2 regions of the Dyella japonica A8 genome follow, and region 1 is predicted to be linked to the other one. Evidence: riboswitches for the same ligand, from Rfam matches in the RefSeq annotation. Region 1 holds a riboswitch; the other holds the start of a gene.
The links. Region 1 has a riboswitch for cobalamin ahead of HY57_RS00845 (ribonucleoside-diphosphate reductase subunit alpha). Riboswitches for the same ligand answer to the same signal wherever they lie in the genome.

Region 2: linked by a shared signal. The riboswitch ahead of btuB (TonB-dependent vitamin B12 receptor) and the one ahead of HY57_RS00845 (ribonucleoside-diphosphate reductase subunit alpha) in region 1 are both predicted to bind cobalamin.

What each region holds. Positions count from the first base shown of each region.
Region 1 covers NZ_CP008884.1:198,852-203,964, reverse strand. Annotated here, with positions in the region: gene HY57_RS00845 (ribonucleoside-diphosphate reductase subunit alpha) at 1-1,718, opposite strand, end outside; cobalamin riboswitch at 1,875-2,088, opposite strand; gene HY57_RS00840 (cation:proton antiporter) at 2,346-3,599, shown strand; gene HY57_RS00835 (M13 family metallopeptidase) at 4,277-5,113, opposite strand, start outside.
Region 2 covers NZ_CP008884.1:1,664,111-1,669,223, forward strand. Annotated here, with positions in the region: gene clpB (ATP-dependent chaperone ClpB) at 13-2,595, shown strand; gene HY57_RS21875 (hypothetical protein) at 3,398-3,628, opposite strand; cobalamin riboswitch at 3,719-3,958, shown strand; gene btuB (TonB-dependent vitamin B12 receptor) at 3,980-5,113, shown strand, end outside.

The DNA.
Region 1 (5,113 bases):
ATGCGCGTGGACAGTTCCAGCGCTTCAGCCGAATCGAAGGGCAGGCGCAGCTTGAAGAACACGTCCTGCAGGCCCATTACGCCCAGGCCCACCGGACGCCACTTGTTGTTGGCGACCTTGGCGGTGTCGATCGGGTAGAAGTTCAGATCGATGACACGGTCCAGCTGGCGCACGGCGGTGCGCACGGTGGCGGCGAGCTTGTCGAAATCGAAGCGGCCGTCGACCACGTGGCGCGACAGGTTCACCGAACCCAGGTTGCACACCGCCGTTTCGTCGGCATTGGTGACTTCCAGGATCTCGGTGCACAGGTTCGACAGGTGGATGACGTTTTCCGCCTTCGCCGTCTGGTTGCTGGTGGCGTTGCTGCGGTCCTTGAAGGTCATCCAGCCGTTGCCGGTCTGCGCCAGCGTGCGCAGCATGCGGGCGTACAGCTCGCGCGCCTTCACCTTCTTGGTGGCCAGGCCGGCGGCTTCGGCTTCGCGGTAGGCCTTCTCGAAGGTCTCGCCCCAGCTGTCGACGAAGTGCGGCACGATCTTGGGATCGAACAGCGACCACTCGCCATCGGTTTCCACGCGACGCATGAATTCGTCGGGGATCCAGTTGGCCAGGTTGAGGTTATGCGTGCGGCGCGCTTCGTCGCCGGTGTTGTCGCGCAGCTCGAGGAACTCCTCGATGTCGCCGTGCCACGGCTCCAGGTACACACAGGCCGCGCCCTTGCGCTTGCCGCCCTGGTTCACCGCGGCGACGGAGGCGTCCAGCGTCTTCAGCCACGGCACCAGGCCGTTGGAGTGGCCGTTGGTGCCCTTGATGAGCGAGCCGCGCGAACGCACGCGCGAGTATGCCAGGCCAATGCCGCCGGCGAACTTGCTGAGCTTGGCCACGTCGCCGTACTTCTCGTAGATCGACTCCAGCGAGTCGGACGGCGAGTCGAGCAGGAAGCACGAGCTGAGCTGCTCGTGCGCGGTGCCCGCGTTGAACAGCGTCGGCGAGCTGGCGATGTATTCCAGCGAGGAGAGCAGGCGATACAGCTCCAGCGTTTCGCCGATCTCGTTGCCGCCCAGCGCGCAGGCAATGCGCATGAAGAAGTGCTGCGGCGTTTCGATCACCTTGCGCAGCTGCGGGTGGCGCAGCAGGTAGCGGTCGTACACCGTGCGCAGGCCGAAGTATTCGAAACGGCGCGTGGCGAGCGGGTCGATGGCGTCGTTGAGCTTGCGCGAGTTGGTGGCGACGAAGTCGCGCAGGCGCTCGTTGAGAATGCCCAGCTCCGCGCCGCGCGCGATGGACTGCGAGAAGCTCTGGATTTCCTGGCCGCTCACTTCCTTGTCGACGAACGCGCCCAGCAGGCGGGCAGCCAGCTGGCCGTACTCGGGCTCTTCCGCGGTAAGCGCGGCGGCGGTACGGATGGAGAGCTGGTCCAGCTCCTGCGTGGTGGCGCCGTCGTACAGGCCGCCAATGGTCTTGAGCGCCACGCGCATGGGGTCGACCGCGTGCAGGCCTTCCGCACTGCGGGTCACGGCGCGCACGATCTTGTTCACGTCCACCACTTCCTGGCGGCCGCTGCGCTTGGTCACGCGCATCTGGCCCGGGTTGTGGGGCGGGGTCAGGGCGAACGGGGCATCCGCGCGCGGCGCTTCAGCCACGGCGGTGTCGGCGGGGAAAACGGTGCTGTCGGCGCGCTCGTCGTTACGTTCGCGACCGGTGGTATCGATAGGCTGCATGGCGACTTCGCTCCAAGCTTGGTCATCAACCGCCTGCTCCCGCGCGCAGGGCTGAAAGAAATGGGGTGGGGTTTTCGCGGACGGTCGAGCAGCAGGGCTCGTCGCCCCGCGCATCGACGCACCTCCCCGCGGAAGCCGTCACCACGCACCACGGCGCGTTGGCCGCAGCTGTCGGCAGGTCTTCGGACTTGCGGACGAGGGTCTTGCGACCCGGCCTACTCGCTCCCGCTTCCCAGCCGCTGAGGGCCAGTGCGTTGTTGGCTTTCGTTTCCGCTTACCGCTGCGGGGCAGTCCCGGATTTCCACCGGATTCCCGTTTTAAGCCATTCCGACATTAAGTCTGAGAGTGGCACCGACGGGGCACAACATATCGGGCTGGCGGGGGTGGGTCAACCCAATAGATTGTGGATTTCGCGTGGATAACCCCGAAAACCCCAGGACGGGGGCGGAGTTAGCCAAGGCCAGAAAATTTTCGCGGGGCCGGCCCGCGCCGGATCGGCCCGGCGGGGACGGGTTGGCGCATGGCTGGCGGAGGCGGCGCGCCGCCGTGGCAGGTTGCGAAGCCTCCCTCCAACGGGGCAATCTCGCGGCCTGCCTTCGGGCCACCCCGGCCCATCGAGACCCGTGCATGGGCCACCCGCTGCTGCTTGTCCAATTGCTGGTGATCATCGTGGTGGCGCGGGTGATCGCGTCCATCGCGCGGCGCTTCGGGCAGCCGGCCGTGGTGGGCGAGATGCTCGCTGGGCTGGCCCTGGGGCCGATCGTCTTCGGCGCCATCGCTCCGGCATGGCAGCAACAGTTGTTTCCCCTGCAAAGCCTCGGCGGCCTGCAAAGCCTGAGCACGCTGGGCCTGGTGCTGTTCATGGTGGTGGTGGGCGCGGAGCTGCGCGTGCCGGCTAGCGCGCAGGGTGGCCTGATGCGGCCAGCGGCATGGATCGGCGCCCTGGCGGTGGTGCTGCCGGTGGCGCTTGCGCTGGGTGTCGCCCCTTTGTTGTACGGCGAGTACGCGCCGCCGGGCATCAGCCGGCTGGCCTTCGCGCTGTTTTTTGCCACGGCCTGCGCCATCACGGCGTTGCCGGTCATGGCGCGCATCGTGAAGGAGCGCGGCATGACCGACAGCCTGCCCGGACGCCTGGGCGTGGCGGCGGCGGCCGTGGCCGATGTGCTCGCATGGATCATGCTCGCCTTCGTGGTGGCGCTGATCAGTGCGCATGGCGACTGGGTGCCGTTCTGGCGCACCATGATCGGCCTGGTGCTGCTGCTCGCGCTGACCTGGTTCGTGCTGCGCCCGCTATGCGCGCGGCTGCTGGCGCGTCATGCCCCCGAGGGCAACGCGAACGCGGCGGTGCTGGCCTTTCTGCTGGCCGGCGCCTTCGGCTGCGCAGCGATCACCGAGTGGCTCAACCTGCATGCGGTGTTCGGCGCTTTCCTGTTCGGTGCCTGCCTGCCGCGCGACGACCGCCTGCTGCACAAGCTGATCGAGCGCGTGGAGCATGTGACCGTGGCGACCTTGCTGCCGGTGTTCTTCGTGCTGGCCGGCCTGAGCACCAGCTCGCAGATGCTCACCGGTGGCGCGGGCATGGCCTTGTTGCTGGTGCTGGCGGTATCCGTGGTGGGCAAACTGCTCGGTGGCACGGCTGGCGCGCGCATCGCGGGGCAGGGGTGGCGCGACAGCTTCACCATCGGCTCGCTGATGAACGCGCGCGGCATGATGGAACTCATCGTCATCAAGGTCGGGCTGGATGCCGGCGTGATCAACAGCGCGATGTTCACCATTCTGCTGGTGATGGCGATTGTCACCACGATGATGACGACGCCGATGGTGGTGGCGTTTTACGGTGCCGCGCGCGATGTCGCGATGCGGGTGTCGTCATCGCGTTGAGGTCGGATGGCGGTGGGTGTTTGCCCCGCCGCTTCAACCTTTAGCCGTCATTTCGGCGCCCCACAGGGACTAGCTTCGCGTCGCAGGCCGGAGGCGCCTTTCAACAGCCGCATGGCTGGTCATCCAGTGGCTTTGCGGTTGGTTGTCGCCTCGTGCGTGACCGCGATCGGGCCGCTTACGCAGCGGGCGTTTCGACCTTCTGCCGAAGGCCGAGTCACTTTTCTTTTGCTGGCCCAAAAGATCCCACGGGGACTAGCTTCGCGTCGAAAGTAACCCAAAGAAAATGGCCTTGAGAGCTGGCAGCATTCCGATGGGATAAGCCCGAACGCGTGAGGCAGATCGTTGCTTGGCAACCTTCGCCTCTAAACAGAGGGTACTTCCAAGCGCTTCGCAACGCGCCATGGCGATGAGGACTTAAAGCGGGGCCTCGCTTCGCTTCAGCTCTGATGGGAGCCACACGGCCGCCCGCTTTTCTGTGGGAGCGCACCCTGTGCGCGACAAGCCTACGGAGCGGTGACACCGCGACGCCGCAGTCGCGCACAGAGTGCGCTCCCACAAGGGACCTGCCTCTTTGTCATGTTCTGCTGACAGCTCCGGCTCTCGCTCTGGCTGTTCTTGCTTTGGCTTTTAGCTTTGGCTTTTATCCCCAGGCTAAAGTTGACCACTGAACGGCATCGTCACCAGATCCGCACGCGCTCCTTCGGATCGAGATACAGCTTCTCCCCCGCCTGCACCCCGAACGCCTGATACCACGCATCGATATTGCGCACCGGTCCGTTCACGCGGAAGGCGCGTGGCGAGTGGGGGTCGCTGGTGACCTGGCGGCGGATGGCGTCGTCGGTGAGTTTGCCGCGCCATGCCTGGGCCCAGCCTAGGAACACCCGCTGGTCGCCGGTGAGGCCGTCGATCACCGGCGCGGGCTTGCCGTGCAGTGAGGCATGGTAGGCGTCGAGTGCGAGTGTGAGGCCGCCGAGGTCGGCGATGTTCTCGCCCATGGTCAGGTTGCCGTTGATGTGCACGCCGGGCAGCGGGTCGAACGCGTCGTACTGGGCGCCGAGTTTCTTCGCGCGTTCCTCGAACGCCTTGGCGTCGGCCGGTGTCCACCAGTCGCGCAGTGCGCCGGAGGCGTCGATCTTGCGGCCTTCGTCGTCGAAGCCGTGGGTGAGCTCGTGGCCGATCACGCCGCCGATGGCACCGTAGTTGATGGCGGGGTCGGCGTTGGGGTCGAAGATCGGCGGCTGCAGGATGGCGGCGGGGAACACGATGTCGCGCAGCGAGCCGTTGTAGGCGTCGTTGGTCTGCGGCGTCATGCTCCAGTCGTCGCGGTCCACCGGCTTGTCGAGGCGGTTCACGTAGAACGACCAGTCGGCCTGCGCGGCGCGCAGCACGTTGCCGGCAAGATCATCCCCGCGCACGGTGACGTTCGAGTAGTCGCGCGGGTGATCGGGGTAGCCCACCTTGATGGTGTAGGTGTCGAGCTTCTTCAGCGCTTCCTTGCGCGTCTCCGCGCCCAT
Region 2 (5,113 bases), 1.5 Mb from region 1:
GAGGGGACACCCATGAGGATGGACAAACTCACGTCGCGTTTTCAGCAGGCGTTGGCAGATGCCCAATCGCTTGCCGTCGGACGCGACAACAACATGCTTGAACCGGTGCACGTCATGGCCGCGTTGCTTGAACAGCAAGGCGGCTCGACCGCACCGCTGCTGACGCAGGCGCACGTGAACGTGCCCGCGTTGCGCCAGCGCGTGAACGAAATGGTGGACCGCCTGCCGCGCGTCACCGGACAGGAAGGCAACATCCATGTGGGCAACGAACTGACGCGCCTGCTCAACCTTACCGACAAGCTCGCACAGCAGCGCGGCGACCAGTTCATTGCCAGCGAACTGTTCGTGCTGGCCGCCCTGGAGGACAAGGGTGAACTGGGCTCGGCGCTGAAGGCTGCCGGCGCGACCAAGGCGAACCTGGAGGCCGCTATCGACAAGATGCGTGGCGGTGAAAAGGTGCAGAGCGAGAATGCCGAGGACCAGCGCCAGGCGCTGGAGAAATATTGCATCGACCTGACGGCGCGAGCCGAGTCGGGCAAGCTCGATCCGGTGATCGGCCGCGACGAGGAAATCCGCCGCACCATCCAGGTGCTGCAGCGTCGCACCAAGAACAACCCGGTGCTGATCGGCGAGCCCGGCGTGGGCAAGACGGCTATCGTCGAAGGCCTGGCGCAGCGCATCGTCAAGGGCGAGGTGCCCGAAGGCCTGCGCGACCGTCGCGTGCTTGCGCTGGACATGGGCGCCCTGATCGCCGGCGCCAAGTTCCGCGGTGAATTCGAGGAGCGCCTCAAGGCCGTGCTCAACGACCTTGCCAAGGGCGAAGGCCAGATCATCCTGTTCATCGACGAACTGCACACCATGGTCGGCGCCGGCAAGGCCGACGGCGCCATGGATGCAGGCAACATGCTCAAGCCCGCGCTGGCGCGTGGCGAACTGCATTGCATCGGCGCCACCACGCTGGACGAATACCGCAAGTACATCGAAAAGGATGCCGCGCTGGAGCGCCGCTTCCAGAAGGTCTACGTGGGCGAGCCCAGCGTGGAAGACACCATCGCTATCCTGCGCGGCCTGAAGGAACGCTACGCGGTGCACCACGGCGTGGAGATCACCGACCCGGCCATTGTTGCGGCCGCCACGTTGTCCAACCGCTACATCCCGGATCGCCAGCTGCCGGACAAGGCCATCGACCTGATGGACGAAGCCGCGTCGCGCATCCGCATGGAAATCGATTCCAAGCCGGAAGAGCTCGATCGCCTGGAGCGTCGCCTGATCCAGTTGAAGATCCAGCGCGAGATGCTGAAGAAGGAAACCGACGACGCCTCCAAGAAACGCCTGGCCGATCTTGATGCGGACATCGAAAAGCTGGAGCGAGAGTTCTCCGACCTCAACGAGATCTGGAAATCCGAAAAAGCCGCGCTGCAGGGCGCGACCAAGGTGAAGGAGCAGATCGAAGCCGCGCGCGTGGAACTGGAAACGGCCCAGCGCCATCAGGACTACGCGAAGATGAGCGAGATCCAGTACGGCAAGCTGCCGGAACTGGAAAAGCAGCTCGCCGCCGCGCAGGCCGCCGAGAAGCAGGAATTCAAGCTGGTGCAGGATCGCGTCACCGAGGAAGAGATCGCTGAGGTGGTGTCTCGCTGGACGGGCATCCCCGTCAACAAGATGCTGGAAGGCGAGCGCGACAAGCTGCTGCACATGGAAGAGGCGCTGCACAAGCGCGTGGTGGGCCAGGATGAGGCCGTGCGTGCCGTGTCCGACGCGATCCGTCGTGCGCGCGCCGGCCTGTCCGATCCCAATCGCCCGTATGGCTCGTTCCTGTTCCTTGGCCCGACGGGCGTAGGCAAGACCGAGCTGTGCAAGGCGCTCGCCGAGTTCATGTTCGACACGCAGGACGCGATGGTGCGCATCGACATGAGCGAGTTCATGGAGAAGCACTCCGTGAGCCGCCTGATCGGCGCGCCTCCGGGCTACGTGGGTTACGAGGAAGGCGGTTACCTCACCGAGGCGGTGCGTCGCCGCCCGTACAGCGTCATCCTGCTGGACGAGGTAGAGAAGGCCCATCCGGATGTGTTCAACATCCTGCTGCAGGTGCTGGACGACGGTCGCCTTACCGATGGACAGGGTCGCACGGTGGATTTCCGTAACACCGTCATCGTGATGACCTCCAACCTCGGCTCGCAGATGATCCAGGAGAACGCTGGTGACAGCGAGGCCGACTACGTGCAGATGAAGGCCGCGGTGCTGGGCGTGGTGCAGGCGCACTTCCGCCCGGAGTTCATCAACCGCCTCGACGAGCTGGTGGTGTTCCGTCCGCTGCAGAAGAAGCAGATCCGCAAGATCGCCTTGATCCAGCTGACCTATCTGGAGAAGCGCCTGACGGAGCGTGATCTGCGCATGGAGATCAGCGACAAGGCGCTGGATCTGCTGGGCAACGTGGGTTTTGATCCGGTGTATGGCGCGCGACCGCTGAAGCGGGCCATCCAGCAACAGTTGGAGAATCCGCTGGCGAAGGAGATCCTGGAAGGGAAGTTCCTTGCGGGTGACACCATTGTGGTGGATGCGAAGGATGGCCATTTGACGTTTCACAAGCAGTGATGCCTTGAAGCGTTGATGGCGAAGGGGAGCGCCCGTCCTGTGAGAGCAGGGCGGGCGTTTTGTTTCTGGGGTTGTTGTTCTTGCCGGGGGGGGCTTCTTGCTCGCTTTTTTTGGGGCACGCGAGGAGTGGTTGTGGATGGTGGTGGTTTGACGAGCGTGGTGAGAGTTGGGGTAGGGGGGGCTCACTGCTTCGTTCTTTAGCCGTCATCCCTGCGTACCCCGGAAAGGGGGCAAGGGGCGGGATCCAGAGCCTCGGTGTTTAGTTGTCGCGATACGGCGACCTGGCTCGCCTGCCGCGGGCTTCCGCCCTCCTGAAGGTGGCGAGTCCCCTGTGGGAGCGCACCCTGTGCGCGACTGCGGGGCCTCGTAGTCATCGCTCCGTTAGGTTGTCGCGCACAGGGTGCGCTCCCACAGAAAAGCGGGCGGCCGTGCGGGTTCCGACCACGCCAAAGAGCAGAGAGGCGCTGCTTTAAGTCCTCATCGCCTTGGCGCGTTGCGAAGCGCTTGGAAATACCCGCTGTGTAGAGGCGGAGGTAGCCAAGCAACAAACCGCCTCGAGCGTTCGAGCTTTTCCCTGGGCAATGCTGCCAGCTCTGGCTCTTGAGGCCATTTTCTTTGGGTTACTTTTCTTTTGGGCCAGCAAAAGAAAAGTGACTCGGCCTTCGGCAGAAGGTCGAAACGCCCGCTGCGTAAGCGGCCAGATCGCGGGATCGTCTGAGGCGACAACCAAACGCAAAGTCACTGGATCCCGGCCTGCGCCGGGATGACGGTGCTTATGGAGCGGTGGGGCTAGATGGCCCCCTTACCCGACCCTCTCCCCAACCCTCTCCCCAACCCTCTCCCCAGCCCTCTCCCCAGCCCTCTCCCCAACCCTCTCCCCAGCCCTCTCCCCAGCCCTCTCCCCAACCCTCTCCCCAGCCCTCTCCCCAACCCTCTCCCCAGCCCTCTCCCCAGCCCTCTCCCCAGCCCTCTCTCCAACCCTCTCTCCAACCCTCTCTCCAACCCTCTCTCCAACCCTTAAGGCCGCGCCCATCCACGGCCACCCCCATACCCCGGCGAGCAGCGCGCCCCCTTTCGCAAGCCCACCCTCGCCACCCCCGGCCTTCACATTTCCTTGTCTGCTACCATGCGCACCACCTGAGGTGACCAACGGCCAAACGGCCGAAGGTTGAAACGGGAATCCGGTGCGGCGCGTGAGCGCCCATTCCGGAGCTGCCCCCGCAACGGTAGGCGAGTGCGATCCAGAGAGGATCGACAGACTGACATCAAGCCACTGTGCCCCGCGCACGGGAAGGCGTCGATCTGGAAGACGTCAGCGTCTTCGCCCGCGAGCCCGGAGACCGGCCTTGAGGTACGACCAGACAGGCGGTGGGCCATGTTGGGGATGCCGTGTATCGCACGGACGCCAAGTCTCCCTCCACCTGTCCTTTATCCATGCGATCCGCGCGGGCAGGCGCGGCTGAGGAGCAATGTTTTGGCCATCCGAATTTCCACGATCCGTCGTTCCGTGCTGGCGACGGCGCTTTTGTCTGTGGTCTTCCCCGCGCTCGCGGACGAGGGAACCACCAACCTCGACGGCGTCGTCGTCACCGCCACGCGCACCGAGCAGACCCAGAGCCAGACGCTCTCGGCGGTCACCGTGATCGACCGCGCCGACATCGAACGCCTGCAGCCCTCGTCGCTGGCGGATTTGCTGCGTGGCACGCCGGGCATGCAGATCACCAACAATGGCGGTGCCGGCAAGGCCACCAGTGCCTTCCTGCGTGGTACCGAAGCAGATCACGTGCTGGTGATGATCGACGGCGTCAAGATCGGCTCGGCCACCCTGGGCACGGCCGCGCTGCAGGACATCCCGGTCGAGCAGATCGAGCGCATCGAAATCGTGCGCGGTCCGTTTTCCAGCCTGTATGGCTCGGAAGCGATCGGCGGTGTGATCCAGATCTTCACGCGTCGCCCGGAAGGCGCCTTCGTGCCGTCCTTCAGCCTGGGCGTGGGCAGCTATCGCACGCTCAACGGCTCGGCGGGTTTCGCCGGCAAGAGCGGCGATGGCTGGTACTCGCTGGAGGCGTCGCATAGCCAGACGCACGGCATCGCTGCCTGCCGATGGGGTGCGGCCGAGGTGGGTGCGGCCTGTTTTGCCGACCAGTCCAACAAGGATGGCTACCGCAACACCGCCGTGACGCTGCAGGGCGGCTACAAGTTCGACGAGCAGTGGGATGCGGACGTACGCCTGTATCGCAGCGAAGGCCACAACTACTACGCCGGTACGTACACCGACTCCGACAAGAGCGCCACCCAGGTCGTGGGCGGCAGCGTGCACTATCGCCCGGCCAGCAACGTCAAGCTGACCCTCAGTGCGGGCACCAGCGACGACTTCGAGAAGGACTATCTGCAGGGCGTGTACGTCAGCCGCTTCGACACGCACCGCGATCTGGGTTCGCTGCAGGCCGACGTCGGCTTCTGGGGTGGGCTGCTCAGCACGGGCTTCGACTGGCAGCGCGACCACGTGGACAGCACG